Linked DNA regions of Archangium violaceum. The protein of the gene in region 1 binds, or shares a complex with, the protein of each later gene. Links are inferred from orthologs where the notes say so. Each region holds a gene or a part of one and is shown on either strand. Other genes may lie near its edges.

Region 1 (10,098 bases):
ATGTACGTCAGCGTCCGGTAGCGGCGCGCCTCGGGGTCCTTCTTCGGGTCCGCGCTATAGATTCCGTCCACCTTGGTCGCCTTGAGGATGACCTCGGCGTTGATCTCCATGGCACGCAGGGAGGCGGCCGTGTCCGTGGTGAAGTACGGGTTGCCGGTGCCCGCCGCGAAGATGACGATGCGGCCCTTCTCCAGGTGACGCACCGCGCGCCGGCGGATGTAGGGCTCGGCGATCTGCTCCATCTTGATGGCCGAGAGCACCCGGGTATGGCAGCCCTGCTTCTCCAGCGCGTCCTGCATCGCCATGGAGTTGATGCACGTGGCGAGCATGCCCATGTAGTCGGCGCTCGCGCGGTCCATGCCCTCGGTGGAGCCGGCCACGCCGCGGAAGATGTTTCCGCCTCCAATGACCACGGCCAGCTCCACGCCCGCATCCGCCACTTCCTTCAACTCCGAGGCGATACGCGTCAGCGTGGGGGGATGGATGCCGTATTTCCCCTCTCCCATCAGGGCTTCGCCCGACAGCTTGAGGAGGATGCGCTTGTACCGTAGGGGTGTGGCTGGAGCGGACATTGGTCCCGCTTCTATCCCTCGCCCCGGCGGCGATCAACGCCGGAGTGCCTGCGCCGTCCTCCAGTGGCCCCTCTCCTATCACCCGGGCCCCCAAACGGCGAGGGCCGCACACCCCCGGAATTTCCGGGACGCGCGGCCCTCCGAAGCGCATGAGGCGCGGGACGGCTAGGCCTGGCCCAGCGTCTTGGCCACCTCGGCGGCCAGGTCGTCCTTCTTCTTCTCGATGCCCTCGCCCACCTCGTAGCGGACGAAGCGGCGCACGGCGACCTTCTCGCCGATCTTCGCCGCGCGCTCGGTGATCATCTCACCGACCTTCTTCTTGTCGTCCTTCACCCAGGGCTGGTCCACGAGGCACACCTGCTCGTAGTATTTCTCCACCTTGCCCACGAGGATCTTGTCCCACATGGCCTCGGGCTTGCCCTGCTGCTTGAGCAGCTCGCGCTGGATTTCCTTCTCCTTCTCCAGCTGCTCGGTGGGGACCTCCTCACGGCGGACGTACTTGGGGCTGGCCGCGGCGACCTGCATGGCCACGTCCTTCACCAGGTCCTGGAAGTCGGTGTTGCGGGCGACGAAGTCCGTCTCGCAGTTGACCTCCACGATGACGCCGATGCGGCCACCGTGGACGTAGGTGCCGATGATGCCCTCGGCGGCCACGCGGCCTTCCTTGCTGCCGGCCTTGGCGATGCCCTTCTTGCGCAGCCACTCCTCGGCCTTGACGAAGTCACCACCGGACTCCGCGAGGGCCTTCTTGCAATCCATCATGCCCGCGCCGGTCTTCTCGCGGAGCTCCTTCACCATCGTGGCGCTGACCTCGGCCATGTTCGTCTCCCAGGGGCCCTCCCCCAGCGCCAGGCACCGGAAGGGGCGTTCAGGTTTGAAGGTACTGCGGGGTTGAAAACGAAAAGCCGGACGGCGACCATGCGCCGCCCGGCTGGACTTCACGCACTCCCGAGGGAGCGCGGCGGCATTACTCGGCGGCGGTCTCCCCGCCCTCGCCGCCCTCGGAGCCCTCACCCGCGGCAGCGGCGGGAGCAGCGCCCTTCATCTCCACGAGAGGCCCGCGGCGGTCGCCGCCACGGTCACCACCCCGGCGATCACCCCGGTCCCCGCGGCGCGGCCCGCGGCGGTCGCCACGGTCATCGCGGTCGCGGCGATCGCCACGCTCCTCGCGCGCCTCGTCCTCGTCACGCTCGGCCGCCCCGCTGGCGCGGTAACGGGCCCCGCCCTCGATGCAGGACTCGGCGATCTTCGAGGTGAAGAGCTTGATGGAGCGGATGGCGTCGTCGTTGCCCGGAATGACGAAGTCGATGCCGTCCGGGTCGCAGTTGGTGTCCACCACGCCGATGACGGGGATGCCGAGGCGGTTGGCCTCGTGCACCGCGATGTGCTCCTTCTTCGGGTCGATGACGAAGATGCACTTGGGCAGCTTGGTCATCTCCTTCACGCCGCCCAGGTTCTTCTCCAGCTTCTCGCGCTCACGCTCGAGGGCCGCGACCTCCTTCTTCGGGAGGCGCTCGAAGGTGCCGTCCTCGGCCATCTTCTCCAGGGTCTTCAGGCGATCGATGCCCTGCTTGATCGTCTTGAAGTTGGTCAGCGTGCCACCGAGCCAGCGGCTGGTGACGAAGAACTGACCGGCGCGGCGCGCCTCCTCCTGGATGACGTCCTGGGCCTGCTTCTTGGTGCCGACGAAGAGCACCGAGCCGCCACGGCCGGTGATGTCCGACACGAAGCGGAAGGCCGCGCGGGCCATGTTGACCGTCTTCTGCAGGTCGATGATGTAGATGCCGTTACGGGCGCCGAAGATGTAGGGCTTCATCTTCGGGTTCCAGCGCTTCGTCTGGTGGCCGAAGTGAACACCGGCCTCCAGGAGCTGCCGCATCGTGATGCCGCTGGCGGCGGCCATGGCCTGCTGCTGAGTCGTCTCTTGCGTTTCCATCTCGGTTCTTCCTCCACGCCCGCTGGATTTCCGGCCGCTTGCCCCTCAAGGGAGGCACCGAGGACCGGCACGGACGTGTGTGTAGTGGGGTTGACTGGAACAACGAACCCGCCATCGACCTGGGCCGACGACGGGCGCGCTTCTCTAACAAAACCCATGCCGGAGGCGCAAGCTTCGCGTCACCAGATGGGGGTTGGTGGACGGATGCCGGGCACCCGGGAGAGCTCACCGGGGCCCGGTCCACCGGGTGTGCCCGTTAGACGCTGGCCTCGGCCGCGCCGTGGCACTTCTTGTACTTCTTGCCACTGCCGCAGGGGCACGGATCGTTGCGGCCCACCTTGGGACCCCCGGCGGACGCGGCGGCACTGGCGGCCGGACGCGTGGCGGCTGCCGGAGGACGGGCGGCGACGGGCTCGGCCAGCTTGCCCTCGGCGTCCGCTCGGCCTTCCTGCATCTGCCGCTGCCGCTGGGCCATCTGCCGGGCCAGCCGGGCCGCTTCCTCGGCGGCGGCGGAGGCCGCCTTCGCCTGCACCCGCATCATCTGGCTGACGAACTGCGAGCTGATGGCGCCGAGCATCTGGATGAAGCCCGAGTAGCCCTCCTTCTTGTACTCCTGCTTCGGATCCTTCTGGCCGTAGCCACGCAGGCCGATGCCCTGGCGCAGGTGGTCCATCGCCAGCAGGTGGTCCTTCCACAGCGTGTCGATGGTGACCAGGTAGCGCACCTGGAGGAAGCGCAGGAACTCCTCCCCGAACTCCTCCTCGCGGGCCTGGATGATCTTCTCGGCCGCCTTGTAGATGTCCTCCTGGATCTCCTCGCGCGAGCCGGCCTTGAGGAAGGACAGCTCCAGGTTGAGCGTCTCCTTCACGCCGCGGCTGAGCGCCTCCAGATCCCAGGAGGCGGGGTTGCGCGACGGGCAGTAGGTGTCGGTGAGCGACACGATGACGTCCTCGACGGCGTCGAGGATCATCTCCTTGTAGTCCGCCCAGGACACGATCTGCTCGGTGCGGATCTTGGTGCGGGTCTTCTTGTCCTCGTCGTACTCCACCAGCGGGATGCCGGCGCCGGCGGCCAGCACCTTGCGGCGCAGCTTGTAGATGGTGCGCCGCTGCTGGTTCATCACGTCGTCGTACTCGAGCAGGTTCTTGCGGATGTCGAAGTTGTGACCCTCGACACGCCGCTGGGCGCTCTCGATGGCGCGGCTGAGCCACACGTGCTCGATGACCTCGCCCTCCTCCATGCCCAGGCGCTCCATCAGGCCCGAGATGCGCTCGGACCCGAAGATGCGCATCAGGTCGTCCTCGAGCGACAGGTAGAAGCGGCTGCCACCCGGGTCACCCTGGCGGCCCGCGCGGCCACGCAGCTGGTTGTCGATGCGGCGCGACTCGTGGCGCTCGGTACCGATGATGTAGAGGCCACCGGCGGCCACCACCTCCTCGCGCTCCTTCGCCGTCTGCTCCTTGTACTTCGCCAGCGCCGCCTCGAAGCGCTGCTTGTGCTCCTCGAGCGCCTGCTGGTACGCGGTCATGTCCACCGGCTGCCCGTCCGCGCTCGGCGGCGGCGGCACGGGCTCGGGACCCACCTCGGCCTTGGCCATCACCTCGGCGTTGCCGCCCAGGAGGATGTCCGTACCGCGGCCGGCCATGTTGGTGGAGATGGTGACGGCGCCCTTGCGGCCCGCCTGCGCGACGATGTCCGCCTCGCGCTCGTGCTGCTTGGCGTTGAGCACGTTGTGGGGGATGCCCTGCTTCTTGAGGAAGTTGGCCACCACCTCGCTCTTGGCGATGGACACCGTACCCACCAGCACCGGCTGGCCCTTCTTGTGCAGCTCGACGATGTCCTTGGCCACCGCCTCGAACTTCTCGCGCTCCGTCTTGTAGACGACGTCGTCCTGGTCCTTGCGGATCATCGGCCGGTTGGTGGGCACCACCCGGACCTCCAGGTTGTAGATCTTCGCGAACTCCTCGGCCTCGGTGTCGGCGGTGCCGGTCATGCCCGAGAGCTTGGAATACATGCGGAAGTAGTTCTGGAACGAGATGGTGGCCAGCGTCTGGTTCTCGTTCTCGATCTTCACGCCTTCCTTGGCCTCGACGGCCTGGTGGAGGCCATCCGACCAGCGGCGGCCCGCCATCAGGCGGCCCGTGAACTCGTCGACGATCATCACCTCGCCGTCACGCACCACGTAGTCGCGGTCACGCTTGTAGAGCGTGTGGGCGCGCAGCGCCTGCTCCACGTGGTGGAGCGTTTCGATCTCGCTGGGATCGTAGAGGTTGCCGATCTTGAGGCGCTGCTGAATCTTCTCGATGCCGGAGTCCGTGAGGGAAACCGATTTGTGCTTCTCGTCCAGGATGTAGTCCTGGTCCGGAACGAGTCCGGGGATCACCTTGTCGACAATGTAGTACTTGTCGGTGGTGTCCTCGGTGGGACCGGAGATGATGAGGGGGGTACGCGCCTCGTCGATGAGGATGGAGTCCACCTCGTCGACGATGGCGTAGTTGAGCTCACGCTGGACGTAGTCCTGCAGACGGAACTTCATGTTGTCGCGCAGGTAGTCGAAGCCGAACTCGTTGTTCTGCCCGTAGGTGATGTCCGCCCGGTAGGCCTCCTGACGCTGCCGGTCGTTCAGCTCGTGGAGGATGCAGCCGGTGGTCATGCCCAGGAAGCGGTGCACGCGCCCCATCCACTCGGCGTCGCGCCGGGCCAGGTAGTCGTTCACCGTCACCACGTGCACACCGCGGCTGGACAGGGCGTTGAGGTACGACGGCAGCGTGGCGGTGAGCGTCTTGCCCTCACCGGTGCGCATCTCCGCGATGCAGCCCTGGTGGAGGAACATGCCGCCGATCATCTGCACGTCATAGTGCCGCTGGCCGATCACCCGGCGAGCGGCCTCACGGACCAGCGCGAACGCATCGAACAGCAGGTCGTCCAGCGGGCGGCCGTTCTGCACCTCCTGCTTCATCCGGGCGGTGGCGGCGGCGAAATCCTCATCCTTGAGCGCCCGCATCTTGCTCTCGAGCTCATTGATGCGGGCTACCTTCGGGAGCGCCTTCCTGAGCTCGCGCTCATTCTTCGTCCCGATGATCTTCTTCAGCGTCCATTCGATCATGCGATTCTGACTCTCTCGCCGGAGAATCCTCGAAGGAACGCGGCGAGTGAAGGGAAATCCCTGGATTGTAGGTGGGATGTAGGAAGGAAACCACGGGTTTCCCCCGAGTCATTCCACTTGGTTGGCCGCCGCGCGAGCGGCAGGACAGAGTAAAGCGGAACCGAGGCCACGCAATGCCCTCTCGTCGAAAAGAAGCCCATCGTCCAGTCAGGCGTCCTGCTCCCCGTCCGCAGAAGGGCACTACCTCTTCTCGGAGCGCGAAGCCATCGCCTCCCCCGTTTCCCTCCATTCCGCCGCGGGTGAAACCACCCCCCATTCCGGCGGACACCCTCCCCGCACAACCCGGGCGGTGGCTGTGGACCTGCCGCGCCGGTTTCGAGCCGCACCTGTTCGAGGAGTTGGCATGGGCGGGGGCATCCCCCCGGATGCTCGGAGAGGTGCTCGTGGAGAGCGAGAAGCGCCCGGCGGAGCCCCCTGTCTTCGCCCGGACGGGCATCCGCGTGCTGGCCTCGTTCCCGACGGAACAGGCACCCGAGCAGCTGGCCGAGGCCATCGCCGCCCGGACGGCCGAGGCCGCGCCTGCGGGCTCGCTCGTCCTACAGGCCTTCCTCCCGGACAGTCCGGCTGGCAACCGGCTGGCGGACGAGGCGGATGCCCTGCTGGAAGCAGTGCGCACGCGCCTGCCCGCCGACCGGCTGCTGGAGGAGACGTGGCGTGCCCGTGAGGCAGGCGCGATGCTCGTGGAGCTGTGCGTCGCCCCCGGGGTGGTGATGGTGGGCGCGGTGCCCGCGAGGGAGGCGCTATCGCTCGCTCCGGGTGGCCGCCAGCGGATGCGGCGCTCGGGAGATTCCCCCTCGCGCGCGGCGATGAAGCTGGAGGAGGCGCTGGTCAGCCTGCCCTTCGAACCGGGCCGGGGCGAGGTCTGCGTGGACCTCGGCGCGGCTCCGGGCGGCTGGACGCAGCGGCTGGTGGCGCGTGGGGCGCGGGTGATTGCCGTGGACCCGGCGAAACTGATGCCGGAGCTGGCCAGGCAACCGCGCGTGGAGCACGTGCAGGAGAGCGCCTTCTCCTACACGCCGGAGGAGCCGGCCGATTGGCTCTTCTGTGACATGGCCTGGCGTCCGCTCGAGGTGGCTCAGCTGTTGGCCAAGTGGGGCCGGCGCGGCTGGGCCACCCACATGGTGGCCAACATCAAGCTCCCCATGAAGGACAAGAACCCCATCCTCGTGCGGGTGCGTCACATCCTCACGCAGGACGGAGGCTGGCAGGGACTGACCATGCGTCAGCTCTACCATGACCGGGACGAGGTCACCGTCACCGCCCACCGGGGCCTGTAAGCCCGCCCTCGGTGTGAATCCCCTCTCCCCCCTGGGAGAGGGCCAGGGTGAGGGTCTACCCGCCCGCCATCACGGACCCCCTGCGCGGCTCCGCCGCCCGCGCTAAAGAGCGGCCATGCCCTACGCCATCGATGAAGCCATGGCCACCGCGCTGGTGACCCTTTACCCACGACTCGTGCAGCGCTCGCCCGAGCCCGTGAAGGTGGCGCTCCAACGCCTGCTCGACGAGGAACACGCGCGCCGAGGCGTGCCGGACGCAACGGGCGCGCTCAACCCGCTCGCCCTCACGCAGGGGACGCTGCTCAAGGAGGAGTTCGATCTCTCCACGCACGCGCACCACTCGGGCTGGACGGTGGGCGCGCTCATCGCGGACGTGAAGGGGATGATCCACTTCAATGCACGCCACGGCTTCCCCGTGGGGGACGCGATGCTGCGCGGCGTGGTGGAGTCCCTGCGGGCCCGGTTCCCCGGGGCGAAGGTGGTGCGGCTGCAGGGAGACAACTTCGCCGCGTTGCTGGTGCCCACCTCGGGGCTCTCGGTGACGGAAGAGCTCCGTGCCTCCACCCGCTCCCGGCTCGTGGCGGACGCGCGAGCCGCGCTGCCCGAAGGCGCCGAGCCTCCGGACTTCACGATCGCGCTGCTGGAGCTCACCATCGAGCAACCCACCCACTGGCAGGTGCTGGGACCCCTCGTGTGGGGCGAGCTCGAGCGCGCCTACACCCTGGAGCGGATGGGCACCGCCGGAGGCCTCCAGCGCCGACGACTGCAGCTCGGCGGCTTCGTGCCCGGCCGCTCCGAGCCCTGAAAACGCGAAAGGGGTGAGGGCCATCGACCCCCACCCCAGCGCTCTCGCGGAAGGTGTGTCCTACTCCTCGAGGATGAACTTGCGCGGGTTCTGGGGAATCCCGTTGACGCGCACCTCGTAGTGCAGGTGCGGACCGGTGGAGCGGCCGGTGTTGCCCACGGCCGCGATCGGCACGCCGCGCTTCACGCGGTCGCCCGCCTTCACCAGGATCTTCGACAGGTGGCCGAAGCGCGTCTTGATGCCGTAGCCGTGGTCGATGACGATCACGTTGCCGTAACCGCCCTCGAGCCCCGCGAACACCACCGTGCCATCCGACGGCGCGCTGACCTCCTTGCCGTGCGGGGCCGCGATGTCCATACCCGCGTGCGTCACCCGCTCCGCCGTGTATGGATCCAACCGCTGACCGAAGTCACTCGTCACCCAACCGCGCGTGGGCCAGATGGACGGGGTGGAGGCCAGCAGCGACTTCTGATCCTGGAAGTAGGCCTGCATCTCCTGAAGGCTCTGCTCCTGACGGGTCGCCTCGGCGCTCAGCCGATCCAACTTCCCCACCAGCGCCTTCGGGGACTCCATGCTGGTCAACTCGGTGAACTGCGTCTCCGCGGCGGGCGCTCCCACACCGGGCGCCTGCTCCACCGGGCCCATGGCCAGGTTGCGCTGCGGATCCGACAGCAGCGTGATGGAGCGCAGCTTCTGGTCGAAGCGCTCCACGCGGTCCAGCGTGGAGCCGATGTGCTCGATGCGCTCGCGCACCGTCTTCAACTGGCCCCGCAGCGTCAGGTTCTCCTCACGGAGAATGCGATTCTCCGCCGCGTCCCGGGCCACCTGGAAGTAGTGGACGGTGGCCCCCAGGGCCAGACCCGCCATCAACAACACCCCGCCACCCACCTGGAGGATGAGCGACCTCGAGACGTTGAACCGCCTGACCGGGGAGTTATGGTCCGCGATCAACATCAGGGTGTAGGACTTTTTCGCCTTCGCCAATTCCAGCTCCCTTTGCGCCTCTGCGCTTCGGCGTGCGGACCCGGGGCGAGAGGTTAGGTCGTCCCCGAGCGCGTTTCATCTCCCCCACGCCCTGCAGCCCAGCTCTCCGTCGACTACCATGACTCTCAAGTCACGGTAATCGTTTGGGCAGCTATCACTCGACTTCCGAGGGTGTCAAGCTGGGACACACGACACCCGACGCTCCACGTACATCTCCGTGGAACAATTCCAGTCGCCCAATCCGGGCGACCGATTCAGGCCGTCATCTGCACCACGATGACCGAGATGTTGTCGTCGCCACCGCGCTCGTTCGCCAGGTCGATGAGGCGCTTGGGGATGTCCGCGAGATTGGAGGTGGCCTGCACCACCTCGTGGATCTCCCGGTCCTCCACCATGTTGGCGAGACCATCCGAGCACAGCAGGAAGACGTCTCCCGCCTCCGCCACCACGCCCATCACGTCCACCTGGACCTCCTCCTCGAAGCCCACGGAGCGCGTGATGATGTTCTTGTAGCGGGAGTGCTTGGCCTCCTCGGGGGTGATCATCCCGGCCTTGATCTGCTCGTTGACCAGCGAGTGGTCCTCGGAGATCTGCTGGATGAGGGAACCCCGGACGAGGTAGGCCCGGCTGTCACCCACGTGCGCGAAGAACGCGTGGTTGTCGCGCACGACGAGCGAGATGACCGTGGTGCCCATGCCCGACAGGCGCGGATCCTCCTGCGCGGTGGTGAAGATGGCCAGACAGGCCTTCTCCACCGCCGTGCGTAAGGCATCCGGCAGGAGCGCGTCCTGCAGGTTGGGACTGGTGACGAACGGGTTGTCCCGGCTGTCCCGGGCCCGTCTCAGTTCCTTGTCGATGGTCTCGACGGCGATGCGGGAGGCGGTACCGCCCCCAGCATGGCCACCCATGCCATCCGCGACGACATAGAGCTGGAGCTCGTCGTCGATGAGGAAGCTGTCTTCGTTGTGGTTGCGCTTACGCCCCACGTCCGTGAGGCCGGCCGAGACGACCTTCATGCGGGGAGCCGCGGTCTGCCCTGCGGTTCTAGACACGGCGTGGATGCTATGTGAGGGACCTTATCGGAGCAAGGAGGCGTTGCACGTACCCGGCTAGGCGGTGCGGCGCAGCCGGCTCCGGGACCCGCCATCCGGAGTGGGTTCCCGCCTGGCCCGAGGGGGTCCGGACACTCGATGGGCCGAACGAACCAGGGCCTCGGCCGCCCCCAGCGCCTCGCGCGTCACCTCTACTCCGGACATCATGCGCGCCAGCTCCTGGGTACGCTCGGTCCCCGCCTCCAGCGGCACCACCTCGGAGACGGTGCGCTCGCCCTTGAGCCCCTTGCGGATGAGCAGGTGGGC
Region 2 (9,504 bases), 3.2 Mb from region 1 along the record:
ACATGCCGCGCGCCATGGGCCGGGCCTCGCGCATCAACAAGAAGACCAGTCACATTCACGTGGTGCTGGCGGAGGCGGCCAAGTAGCCGCCCGCCTGGCGCCCCACGCAACCGATTCGAAGGAGAAGCACGTTGGGCCAGAAAGTCCATCCCATTGGGTTCCGCCTCGGGGTCATCAAGACCTGGGACTCCAAGTGGTTCGAGCACAAGAACTACGCGCAGTGGCTGCATGAGGACATCCGCATCCGCGAGTTCGTGAAGAAGTCGCTCGCCCATGCGGGTGTCTCCAAGGTGGAGATCGAGCGCGCGGCGAACAAGGTGAAGGTCAACGTGCACACCGCGCGCCCGGGCATCGTCATCGGCAAGCGCGGTGCGGGCATCGAGACGGTGAAGAAGGACCTCCAGCAGTTCACGAAGAACGAGGTCTTCCTCAACATCGTCGAGGTCCGCAAGGCCGAGACGGACGCGCAGCTGGTGGCCGAGAACATCGCCACCCAGCTCGAGCGCCGTATCGCCTTCCGCCGCGCCATGAAGAAGGCGCTGCAGACGGCGATGAAGTTCGGCGCCAAGGGTATCCGTGTGTCGTGCTCCGGCCGCCTCGGTGGCGCGGAGATGGCCCGCTACGAGTGGTACCGCGAGGGCCGCGTGCCCCTGCACACCCTTCGTGCGGACATCGACTACGGTTTCGCCGAGGCGAAGACCACCTACGGCAAGATCGGTTGCAAGGTCTGGATCTGCCGCGGCGAGGTGCTGCCCACCAAGGGTGGTCAGAGCCCCGCGCCGGCGGCCAACCGCTAACTCCCCGGGAGCCGTCCCGGGAGGGACGGCTCGCTCGGGATTGAAGGACACCGACGATGCTTCAGCCTGCTCGCACGAAGTACCGCAAGATGCACAAGGGCCGCACGCCCGGTCGGGCGTACCGCGGCAGCGATCTCACCTACGGTGAGTACGGCCTCATGTCCCTGCAGCCGGGGTGGATTACCTCGCGGCAGATCGAGGCGGCCCGTATCGCGATGACGCGCCACATCAAGCGTGGTGGCAAGATCTGGATCCGTGTATTCCCGGACAAGCCCATCACCAAGAAGCCCGCCGAAACCCGCATGGGTACCGGTAAGGGCGGTGTGGAGTACTACGTGGCGGTGGTCAAGCCCGGCCGCATCCTCTACGAGATGGAGGGTATGACGCCGGAGGTTGCCACGACCGCCCTGAAGCTGGCCCAGGCCAAGCTGCCGGTGCTGACGAAGATCGTCACCCGCAGCGAGCTGGCGCTCTAGTTCCGCCTCCGGGTGGCCCGCTGAGAAGAGGGCCGCCCGCTGGCTCGAGGAGATTTGAAGATGGCGACTGCGAAGGAACTCAAGGAGCTCTCGGCGGATGACCTGAAGCGGCGCGCGGCCGAGCTGCGCGAGACGCTGTTCCAGGATCAGCTCAAGAGGGCGACCGGCTCGCTCGACAATCCGTCCGAGCGCACCCAGCACAAGCGCGACCTGGCGCGCATCCTGACCGTCCTGGGGGAGAAGACCCGGGCGGAGAAGAAGGCTTAGGAGCTTTTTCATGGCTGAAGCGACTCAATCCACCTCTGCCAAGACCTCCACCCGCGGCCGTCCCAAGACCCGCGTGGGGATCGTGACCTCCAACAAGATGCAGAAGACGGTGGTGGTCACCGTCTCGCGCCGCGCGTCTCACCCGAAGTACGGGAAGATCATGAGCATGCGCGAGAAGTACAAGGCGCACGTCGAGGACCACGACTATCCGGCCAAGGTCACCATCAATGAGGGTGACCGGGTTCGTATCGCCGAGACCCGTCCCGCTTCGAAGGACAAGCGCTGGCGCGTGGTCGAGGTGTTGGAGAAGAGCAAGAACGTCTGAGCCGTCCGAGCTCGCGCTGCCACCCAGGCGCGCGAGGCCGTGGCTCGAGCCGCGCGGTGCCCCTCCTCACCGGAAGGGCCTGCCGTAGCTGAGATAGGAGATTCCAGATGATTCAGATGACGAGCGTGCTCGACGTGGCCGACAACTCGGGCGCCAAGAAGGTGTTCTGCATCAAGGTGCTCGGTGGCTCGAAGCGCAAGTACGCGTCCATCGGCGATGTGATCGTCGTGTCGGTGCGCGAGGCGCTGCCGAACTCCAAGGTGAAGAAGGGTGATGTGGCCAAGGCCGTCATCGTGCGCACCGCGCGCGAGGTGGGCCGTCCGGATGGCAGCTACATCAAGTTCGATGGCAACTCCGCCGTCCTCATCAACAAGGACATGGAGCCCATCGGGACGCGCATCTTCGGGCCGGTCGCCCGCGAGCTCCGCGCCCGCAAGTTCATGAAGATCATCTCGCTCGCTCCCGAGGTCCTCTAGTAGGGCGTCAGGCGGTCCGCGAGGAGGGAGAGGAACCATGGAGAAGCTCAAGGTTGGAGACACCGTCCAGGTCATCGCCGGCGCCGAGCGCTCGGAGAAGACCCCGGCGAGCAAGCGCGGGAAGATCCTGAAGATCGACCGTGAGGCCCAGCGGGTGACCGTCGAGGGCGTGCGCCTGGTCAAGCGGCACCTGCGCAAGACGCCCCAGCAGCCCGAGGGCGGCATCGTGGAGAAGCCGGGCACCATCCACATCTCGGACGTCCAGCTGGTTTGCGCCAAGTGCGACAAGCCGACCCGCGTGGGCATCCGGGCCGATGGGGACAAGAAGAAGCGGTTCTGCAAGAACTGCGACGCCCTGATTGACTAGGGGCGCGGGTTCGGGCATGTATGCGCGCCCTTTGTCCTACCCGGATGAGGGGAGGACGGGCGTGCATACCCGGGGCTCCGAAAGACCCATGGGGGCTCCGGTGTTTCCAGTTTCCACGCAGTACTGATCGGCGCGCTGGGTCCACGACGGCGTTCCGAAGCAGAGGACAAGACGATGGCTGAAGAGAAGAAGGACGCGGCGAAGAAGGAGAAGAAGGGCCGCAAGAAGGAAGAGCTCAAGAAGGCAGGTTTCGCGGCGAACATCGAGGAGGGTCTCGAGGCCAAGCCGGCGCGTCTGAAGCTGCGCTTCCGCAAGGAAGGCGTGCCCGCGCTGATGAAGGAGCTGGGCCTCAAGAACCCGATGGAGGTTCCTCGCCTCGAGAAGATCGTCGTCAACATGGGTCTGGGCGAGGCGCTCGCCAACGCCAAGATCCTCGAGTCCGCCGTGGACCAGCTGGGTGCCATCACCGGTCAGAAGCCCGTGGTGACCCGCGCCCGCAAGTCCATCGCGAACTTCAAGCTGCGCCAGGGCCAGGCGATCGGTGCCGCCGTCACGCTGCGCGGCGACCGGATGTACGAGTTCCTGGACCGCCTCATCACCGTCGCGCTGCCGCGCGTGCGTGACTTCAAGGGCGTGTCCCCCAAGGCGTTCGACGGGAAGGGCAACTACACGCTCGGCGTGCGCGAGCAGATCATCTTCCCGGAAATCAACTACGACCAGATCGAGAAGGTGAAGGGGCTGAACATCAGCTTCGTCACCACTGCGGCGAACGATGAGCAGGGGCTGGCGCTGATGCGTCACTTCGGCATGCCGTTCCGCCAGTAACGAGGACCCGCATCCATGGCCAAGCTCTCGAAGATCGCTCAGGCGAAGCGCAAGCCGAAGTTCTCCGTCCGCGCGTACAACCGCTGCCCGTTGTGCGGTCGGCCCCGCGCGTTCCTGCGGAAGTTCAACATGTGCCGTATCTGCTTCCGGCACCGCGCCCTCCGCGGCGAGATCACCGGCGTCACCAAGTCGTCCTGGTAGTCGGACGCGGGTGTCCGGGCTCCGAGCAGGGGCCCGGGTGCCTGGCCCGCCCTCGAGAGGGTGGGCTGAAGCAGTAGCTGCATGGCAACCGTGGCGAACCCCCGGGATGGGCCCGGCAGGCGCGGCGGTTGCGAACGCGGAGGCGGTGAGACCGCTCCGCACGGAAGGTAGCCATTCATGTCGGTTGTCAACGATCCCATTGGCGACATGCTGACCCGCCTGCGCAACGGCTCGCGCGCGCGTCACGACAAGGTCGTCATCCCCCACTCGAACCTCAAGGTCGAGATCATCAAGGTTCTCAAGGCCGAGGGCTTCATCGGGGACTACACGGTCCACGAGCGCGCGCCGCAGAACGAGATCAGCGTGCAGCTGAAGTACGGTCCGGATCGCGCTCCGGCGATCACCGGCATCCGCCGCGTGTCCAAGCCCGGCTTGCGCCGGTACGTCAACTCGCGTGAGATTCCGCAGGTGCTCGGCGGTCTGGGCATCTCCATCCTGTCCACGTCGCGCGGCGTGATGGTGGACTCCGATGCTCGCAAGCAGAAGGTCGGCGGCGAGCTGCTCTGCACTGTCTACTAGCCAGCTGCCCGGGTACCGCGGCCCGTGCCGCGACCTGGACTGCACGAGGGAATCATGAGTCGGATTGGAAAGCTTCCGGTCAAGCTGGCGGACAAGACGAAGGCCACTGTGTCGGGCCGCCAGGTCAGTTTCGAGGGCCCCAAGGGCAAGATGGTCGTTCAGCTTCCCGCCAAGGGCGTGAAGGTGACGGTCGCGGGCAACGAGGTCCGGGTGGAGCGCGAAGATGAGTCGCGTGAGGCCCGTAGCCTGCATGGTCTGACCCGTACGCTGCTGGCCAACGCGGCCAAGGGCGTGTCGACGGGCTTCGAGCGTCGCCTGGACATCCGCGGCGTCGGTTTCCGCGCCGAGGTGAAGGGCAAGACGATCAACCTCACGCTGGGTTACTCGCACCCGGTGGTGTTCGACCTGCCCGAGGGCGTGACGGCCGAGGTGGACAAGGCCGCGCGCACCGAGGATGGTCTGCCCACCCTGGGTCTCACCCTGCGCTCGGCGGACAAGGAGGCCCTCGGGGCCGCCGCCGTGAAGATCCGCGCGCTGCGCCCGCCCGAGCCGTACAAGGGGAAGGGCATCAAGTACGCCACCGAGAAGATCCGCCGTAAGGAAGGCAAGACCGGTACGGCCTAGTCGGAGTGAACACCCAACCGCGCGACTCCTGGAGGGGTCGCGCAATCATCCGGCGGTGGAAGTCCCCATCACCGCCGGACGGAGAAGGAATCATCCATGTCGAACAAGCTCGATCCGCGCCTCAAGAGGAAGGACCGCATCCGCAAGAAGATCTCGGGTACCACCGAGCGTCCGCGGCTCACGGTCTACAAGAGCCTCAAGCACATCTACGCCCAGGTGGTGGACGACACCACGGGCCGCACCCTGGCCTACGCCTCGTCGCTCTCCAAGGAGCTCAAGGGCAACACCGAGGGCGACAAGAAGGCCGAGGCCAAGCGCGTGGGCTCGCTCATCGCGGAGAAGTGCAAGGCGGCCAACGTCGTGGCGGTGGTGTTCGACCGCAACGGCTTCCCCTACCATGGTCGGATCGCCGCCGTGGCTGATGCCGCGCGCGAGGCCGGGCTCAAGTTCTAGCAACCTTTCGAATAAGGAAGTTCCCAAGTGGCAACTCCGATCAATCCAAACGATCTCGACCTCACCGACCGCGTGGTGAACATCAACCGTGTCGCCAAGGTGGTGAAGGGCGGCCGGCGGTTCTCGTTCGCCGCGCTGGTGGTGGTGGGCGACGGCGCCGGCCACGTTGGCGTGGGGCTGGGCAAGGCCAACGAGGTTCCCGAGGCCATCCGCAAGGGCGGCGAGAACGCCAAGAAGAACCTGTTCCGCGTCCCGTTGCAGGGTCACACCATCCCCCACGAGGTGCTCGGTCACTTCGGCGCGGGCTGGGTGCTCCTGAAGCCGGCCGGTGAGGGTACGGGCGTCATCGCCGGTGGCGCGGTGCGCGCGGTCCTCGAGGCGGCGGGCATCCGCAACATCCTGACCAAGAGCCAGGGCTCGCGGAACCCCCACAACGTGCTCAAGGCCACCATGGCGGGTCTGAAGAACCTCCGTTCGCCGGAGCAGGTGTCGCGCCTGCGCGGCAAGGACGTGGGTCCGCAGAAGTCCGAGGAGGCGAGGGGTTAATCATGGCCATCAAGGTCAAGCTGACGAAGAGCTTCGCGGGTTCGTCCGTGGACCAGCTCGCGACGATCGATAGCCTCGGACTGAAGAAGTTCGGCGATGAGCGTCTCCTGAAGGACACGCCGGCCATCCGCGGCATGGTGAACAAGGTCCGTCACCTGGTGACGGCCGAGACGGTGCAGGGCGAGGCCCCCAAGGCCACCCGTCGCAAGCCTCGGAAGATCCGGGTCCGGGACGCCGCGCGCGCCCGCAAGGCCTAGTGCGAGAGGGTTCAGACAATGACTACGCTCAACAAGCTGAAGCGCCCCGAGGGCTCGTGGCACCGCAAGAAGCGGGTGGGCCGCGGCCAGGGTAGCGGCCTGGGCAAGACGGCCGGCCGCGGTGGCAAGGGCCAGAAGGCTCGCACGGGTAACATGCGGTTCGAGGGCTTCGAGGGTGGCCAGAGCCCGCTGCAGCGTCGCCTGCCGAAGTTCGGCTTCATCTCCCCCAACCGCACCGAGTACGCGGTGGTGAACCTGGCGGACCTCGAGGGGTTCGACGCGGGCGCCACGGTGGACGTGGAGTCGCTGGAGGCCCGGGGTCTGGTGAAGGGTCGCTACGACGGCATCAAGGTGCTCGGCAACGGCGCGCTCACCAAGAAGCTGACCGTTCGGGTGAACAAGGCCTCGGCCGCCGCTCGTGAGGCCATCGAGAAGGCGGGCGGTTCCGTGGAGGAGCTCCCCCTGGTGGCCCACAAGCCCGAGTCCGCCGCGAAGGCGCACGCCGGTAAGGGCGTGAAGCAGGCCCGGTCGTGAGGGTAGGGCGCGTCACACTCCTAGTGGTGCGCGCCTTTCTATCCGTGTAGCATTCAGCGCCCCTTTCCGAATTCGGACAGGGGCGCTGCTGTTCTCGCAGAAACCTTTTTGGGGGATGGATCCCACGTGGCTCTGAACGCCTTCGCCAACGTCTTCCGCATCGCGGAGCTGCGCAGCCGGCTCATCTATACGCTGATGCTGCTCGCGGTGTACCGCATCGGAATCTTCATCAATACGCCTGGCGTGGACCGGGCTGCGATGAACGCGTTCATGGACGCCCAGCGCCAGTCGGGCGGCCTGTTCTCGCTCTTCAACCTCTTCTCCGGCGGCGCCCTGGACCAGATGTCCATCTTCGGTCTGGGCATCATGCCGTACGTATCCGCCTCCATCATCATCCAGCTCCTGGCGGTGGTGGTGCCCAGCCTCGAGCGGCTGCAGAAGGAAGGGGCCGGCGGCCGGCAGAAAATCAACCAGTACACCCGCTATGGCACCATCGCCCTGTCCATCGTGCAGGGCATTGGTATCTCGCGCTGGCTGGCCTCGCTGGGCCGCACGGACGCGGGCCAGGCCGGGTTCAACCAGGTGGTCGTTCCCAACGACAACGCCTGGTTCACCTTCATGACCGTCATCAGCCTGACGGCGGGCACCGCGTTCATCATGTGGTTGGGTGAGCGCATCACCGAGCGCGGCATCGGCAACGGCATCTCCCTCATCATCTTCGCGGGCATCGTGTCCGGCCTGCTGCCCAGCGGCAAGTCGCTGCTCGATATGGTCCAGCAGGAGATCATCAGCATGGCGGCCGTGGCGGCCCTGCTGGCGTTCATGGTCCTCGTCGTCGGCGTGGTGGTCTACGTCGAGCGCGGTATGCGACGCATCCCGGTGCAGTACGCCAAGCGCATGGCGGGGCGGCGCATGTTCGCGGGCCAGGCCACCTACTTCCCGATGAAGGTGAATACCTCGGGCGTGATTCCGCCGATCTTCGCCGGCGCGCTGCTGTCCTTCCCGGCCACGCTGGGCACCTGGTTCCCGTTCCTGCAGGGCGTGCAGCGCAGCATCGAGTCCAGCCCCTGGGTCTACAACGGCATCTTCGTGCTGTTGATCGTCTTCTTCTCGTACTTCTACACGGCGCTGACCTTCCGGCCGGACGACGTGGCGGACAACATCAAGAAGCAGGGCGGCTACATCCCGGGCATCCGTCCGGGTCGTCAAACGGCGGACTTCATCGAGGGCGTGCTCAACCGCATCACCTTCGGCGGGGCGCTCTACCTGGCCGCCATCTGCGTGATTCCGTCCATCATCACGAACATGCTGGGCGTCCGCTTCACGTTCGGTGGTACGGCGCTGCTGATCGTCGTGGGCGTGGCGCTGGATACGGTGCAGCAGATCGAGGGCCACCTCATCAGCCGCAACTACGAGGGCTTCGCCGGTCCTCGCGGTCCTCGCATCCGCGGCCGGGTTCGCGTGGCTGCCTAGTCGAGCCAGCTGTCTACCTGGCGCTCCTCCCCCTCACCCCGGGGAGGGGCGCCTCGTCGTTCCAGGGGTGTGTGAGCAGTGGGAAAGAGGCTCGCTTTAGCCCTCCCGCGCTCCTTCCTGACGAGCTAAGAGGAACCTATGAACCTCATCCTGTTTGGCCCGCCGTTCGCGGGGAAGGGGACCCAGGCGAAGAATCTGTACGCGGATTTCAAGATTCCGCAGATCTCCACGGGTGACATCCTCCGCAAGGCGGTTCGTGAGGGCACGGAGATGGGCAAGCTGGCCGGGCCGCTGATGGCCGCTGGCGCCTACGTGCCGGACGAGATCGTCATCGGTATCGTGGAGGAGCGCCTCAAGGAGCCGGACTGCGTCAATGGCTTCGTGCTGGATGGCTTCCCGCGAACTCCTCCCCAGGCCGAGGCCCTCGAGCGCATGCTCGCCAGGCTGGGCAAGAAGCTGGATGCCGTGGTGTCGCTCGAGGTGCCGACCGAAAAGCTCATCGAGCGCGGCTCGGGTCGGCGCTCGTGCCCCACGTGTGGCGCCGTCTATCATGTCTACCAGAACCCTCCGAAGCGGGCCGGCTTCTGTGACAAGGACGACACCAGCCTCTCCCAGCGCGAGGACGACAAGGCCGAGGTCATCGAGAAGCGTCTGAAGAAGTACGAGACGGAGACCGCTTCCCTCAAGCAGTTCTACGCGCAACGGGGACTGCTCAAGAGCATCGACGGAGTGGGATCCCCCGAAGGCATCTACGAGGACATCAAGAAGGCGCTGGGTAAGGCCTGATCGCCCGCGAAGCGGGCGGACGGCCAGGGGCAGGGTTCTTGGAGTGAGAGTCCTCCCCCCAGCGGTTCAAGCAATGGCGAGGCAGGGATGAGCCAGGTCGAGATCAAGAGCCAGGAAGAGATCGCCCTCATGCGTGAAGCTGGGCGCATCGTGAGCGAGATCCTGGACGAGCTCGAGAAGGCGGTGGCTCCAGGTGTCACCACCTGGGACCTGGATGCCCTGGCCGAGAGGCTCATCTACAAGAAGGGCGCCCGGCCCGCCTTCAAGGGCTACCGCGGTTTCCCTGCCTGCCTGTGTGCCTCCGTCAACCACGAGGTCGTGCACGGCATCCCCTCCAAGAGGCGCAAGCTGCAGGAGGGGGACCTGATGAAGCTGGATTTCGGGGTGGTGTACCGCGGCTTCTTCGGGGACTCGGCCCGCACGGTGCCGGTCGGCAAGGTGAGCCGCGAGGCCCAGGCGTTGCTGGACGCCACCCGGGAGTCCCTCAACAAGGGCATCCAGGCCATGGTGCCCGGCAA

Evidence for each region.
Region 2: the proteins of secA (region 1) and secY are in contact, whole or in part, in a crystal structure (PDB 3DIN), measured with the Thermotoga maritima proteins. The link is inferred for Archangium violaceum from one-to-one orthologs. Residues at the interface, in WP_004082002.1 of Thermotoga maritima: Glu261, Ala262, Arg263, Lys300, Ala301, Arg302, Thr303, Ile304, Ile305, Leu323, Tyr324, Asp325, Pro326, Val329, Ser330, Tyr333, Ile336, Lys340, Phe345, Val349, Glu363, Phe364, Tyr374, Ser375, Gly376, Gly377, Glu393, Ile395, Thr482, Ser483; in WP_004081795.1 of Thermotoga maritima: Glu108, Gly109, Glu110, Glu111, Ala236, Glu237, Arg238, Arg239, Ile240, Thr241, Ile242, Gln243, Tyr244, Ala245, Arg246, Arg247, Val248, Thr249, Gly250, Arg251, Arg252, Val253, Tyr254, Gly256, Ala257, Ser258, Thr259, Tyr260, Leu261, Pro262.

Annotation. Positions count from the first base shown.
Region 1 is NZ_CP069338.1:12,082,622-12,092,719, forward strand. Bases 2,565-5,962 are described here. They hold secA (preprotein translocase subunit SecA), read right to left. Parts: upstream 5,615-5,962; coding sequence 2,765-5,614; downstream 2,565-2,764. In the rest of the region: pyrH (UMP kinase), read right to left, coding at 1-572; tsf (translation elongation factor Ts), read right to left, coding at 738-1,391; rpsB (30S ribosomal protein S2), read right to left, coding at 1,540-2,508; 23S rRNA (cytidine(2498)-2'-O)-methyltransferase RlmM, read left to right, coding at 6,058-6,951; JQX13_RS51020 (diguanylate cyclase domain-containing protein), read left to right, coding at 7,067-7,756; JQX13_RS51025 (M23 family metallopeptidase), read right to left, coding at 7,817-8,710; JQX13_RS51030 (Stp1/IreP family PP2C-type Ser/Thr phosphatase), read right to left, coding at 8,995-9,756; DNA repair protein RecN, read right to left, coding at 9,850-10,098. UniProt on the Escherichia coli protein: Required for protein export, interacts with the SecYEG preprotein conducting channel.
Region 2 is NZ_CP069338.1:8,831,797-8,841,300, forward strand. Bases 6,223-9,026 are described here. They hold secY (preprotein translocase subunit SecY), read left to right. Parts: upstream 6,223-6,853; coding sequence 6,854-8,200; downstream 8,201-9,026. Other genes in these bases: rplO (50S ribosomal protein L15), read left to right, coding at 6,223-6,727; JQX13_RS37645 (adenylate kinase), read left to right, coding at 8,339-8,986. Outside these bases: rplV (50S ribosomal protein L22), read left to right, coding at 1-86; rpsC (30S ribosomal protein S3), read left to right, coding at 132-797; rplP (50S ribosomal protein L16), read left to right, coding at 854-1,273; rpmC (50S ribosomal protein L29), read left to right, coding at 1,334-1,540; rpsQ (30S ribosomal protein S17), read left to right, coding at 1,551-1,865; rplN (50S ribosomal protein L14), read left to right, coding at 1,973-2,341; rplX (50S ribosomal protein L24), read left to right, coding at 2,379-2,708; rplE (50S ribosomal protein L5), read left to right, coding at 3,042-3,533; JQX13_RS37605 (type Z 30S ribosomal protein S14), read left to right, coding at 3,549-3,734; rpsH (30S ribosomal protein S8), read left to right, coding at 3,912-4,313; rplF (50S ribosomal protein L6), read left to right, coding at 4,368-4,937; rplR (50S ribosomal protein L18), read left to right, coding at 5,034-5,390; rpsE (30S ribosomal protein S5), read left to right, coding at 5,418-5,936; rpmD (50S ribosomal protein L30), read left to right, coding at 5,939-6,193; more of rplO, read left to right, coding at 6,212-6,222; map (type I methionyl aminopeptidase), read left to right, coding at 9,074-9,504. UniProt on the Escherichia coli protein: The central subunit of the protein translocation channel SecYEG. Consists of two halves formed by TMs 1-5 and 6-10.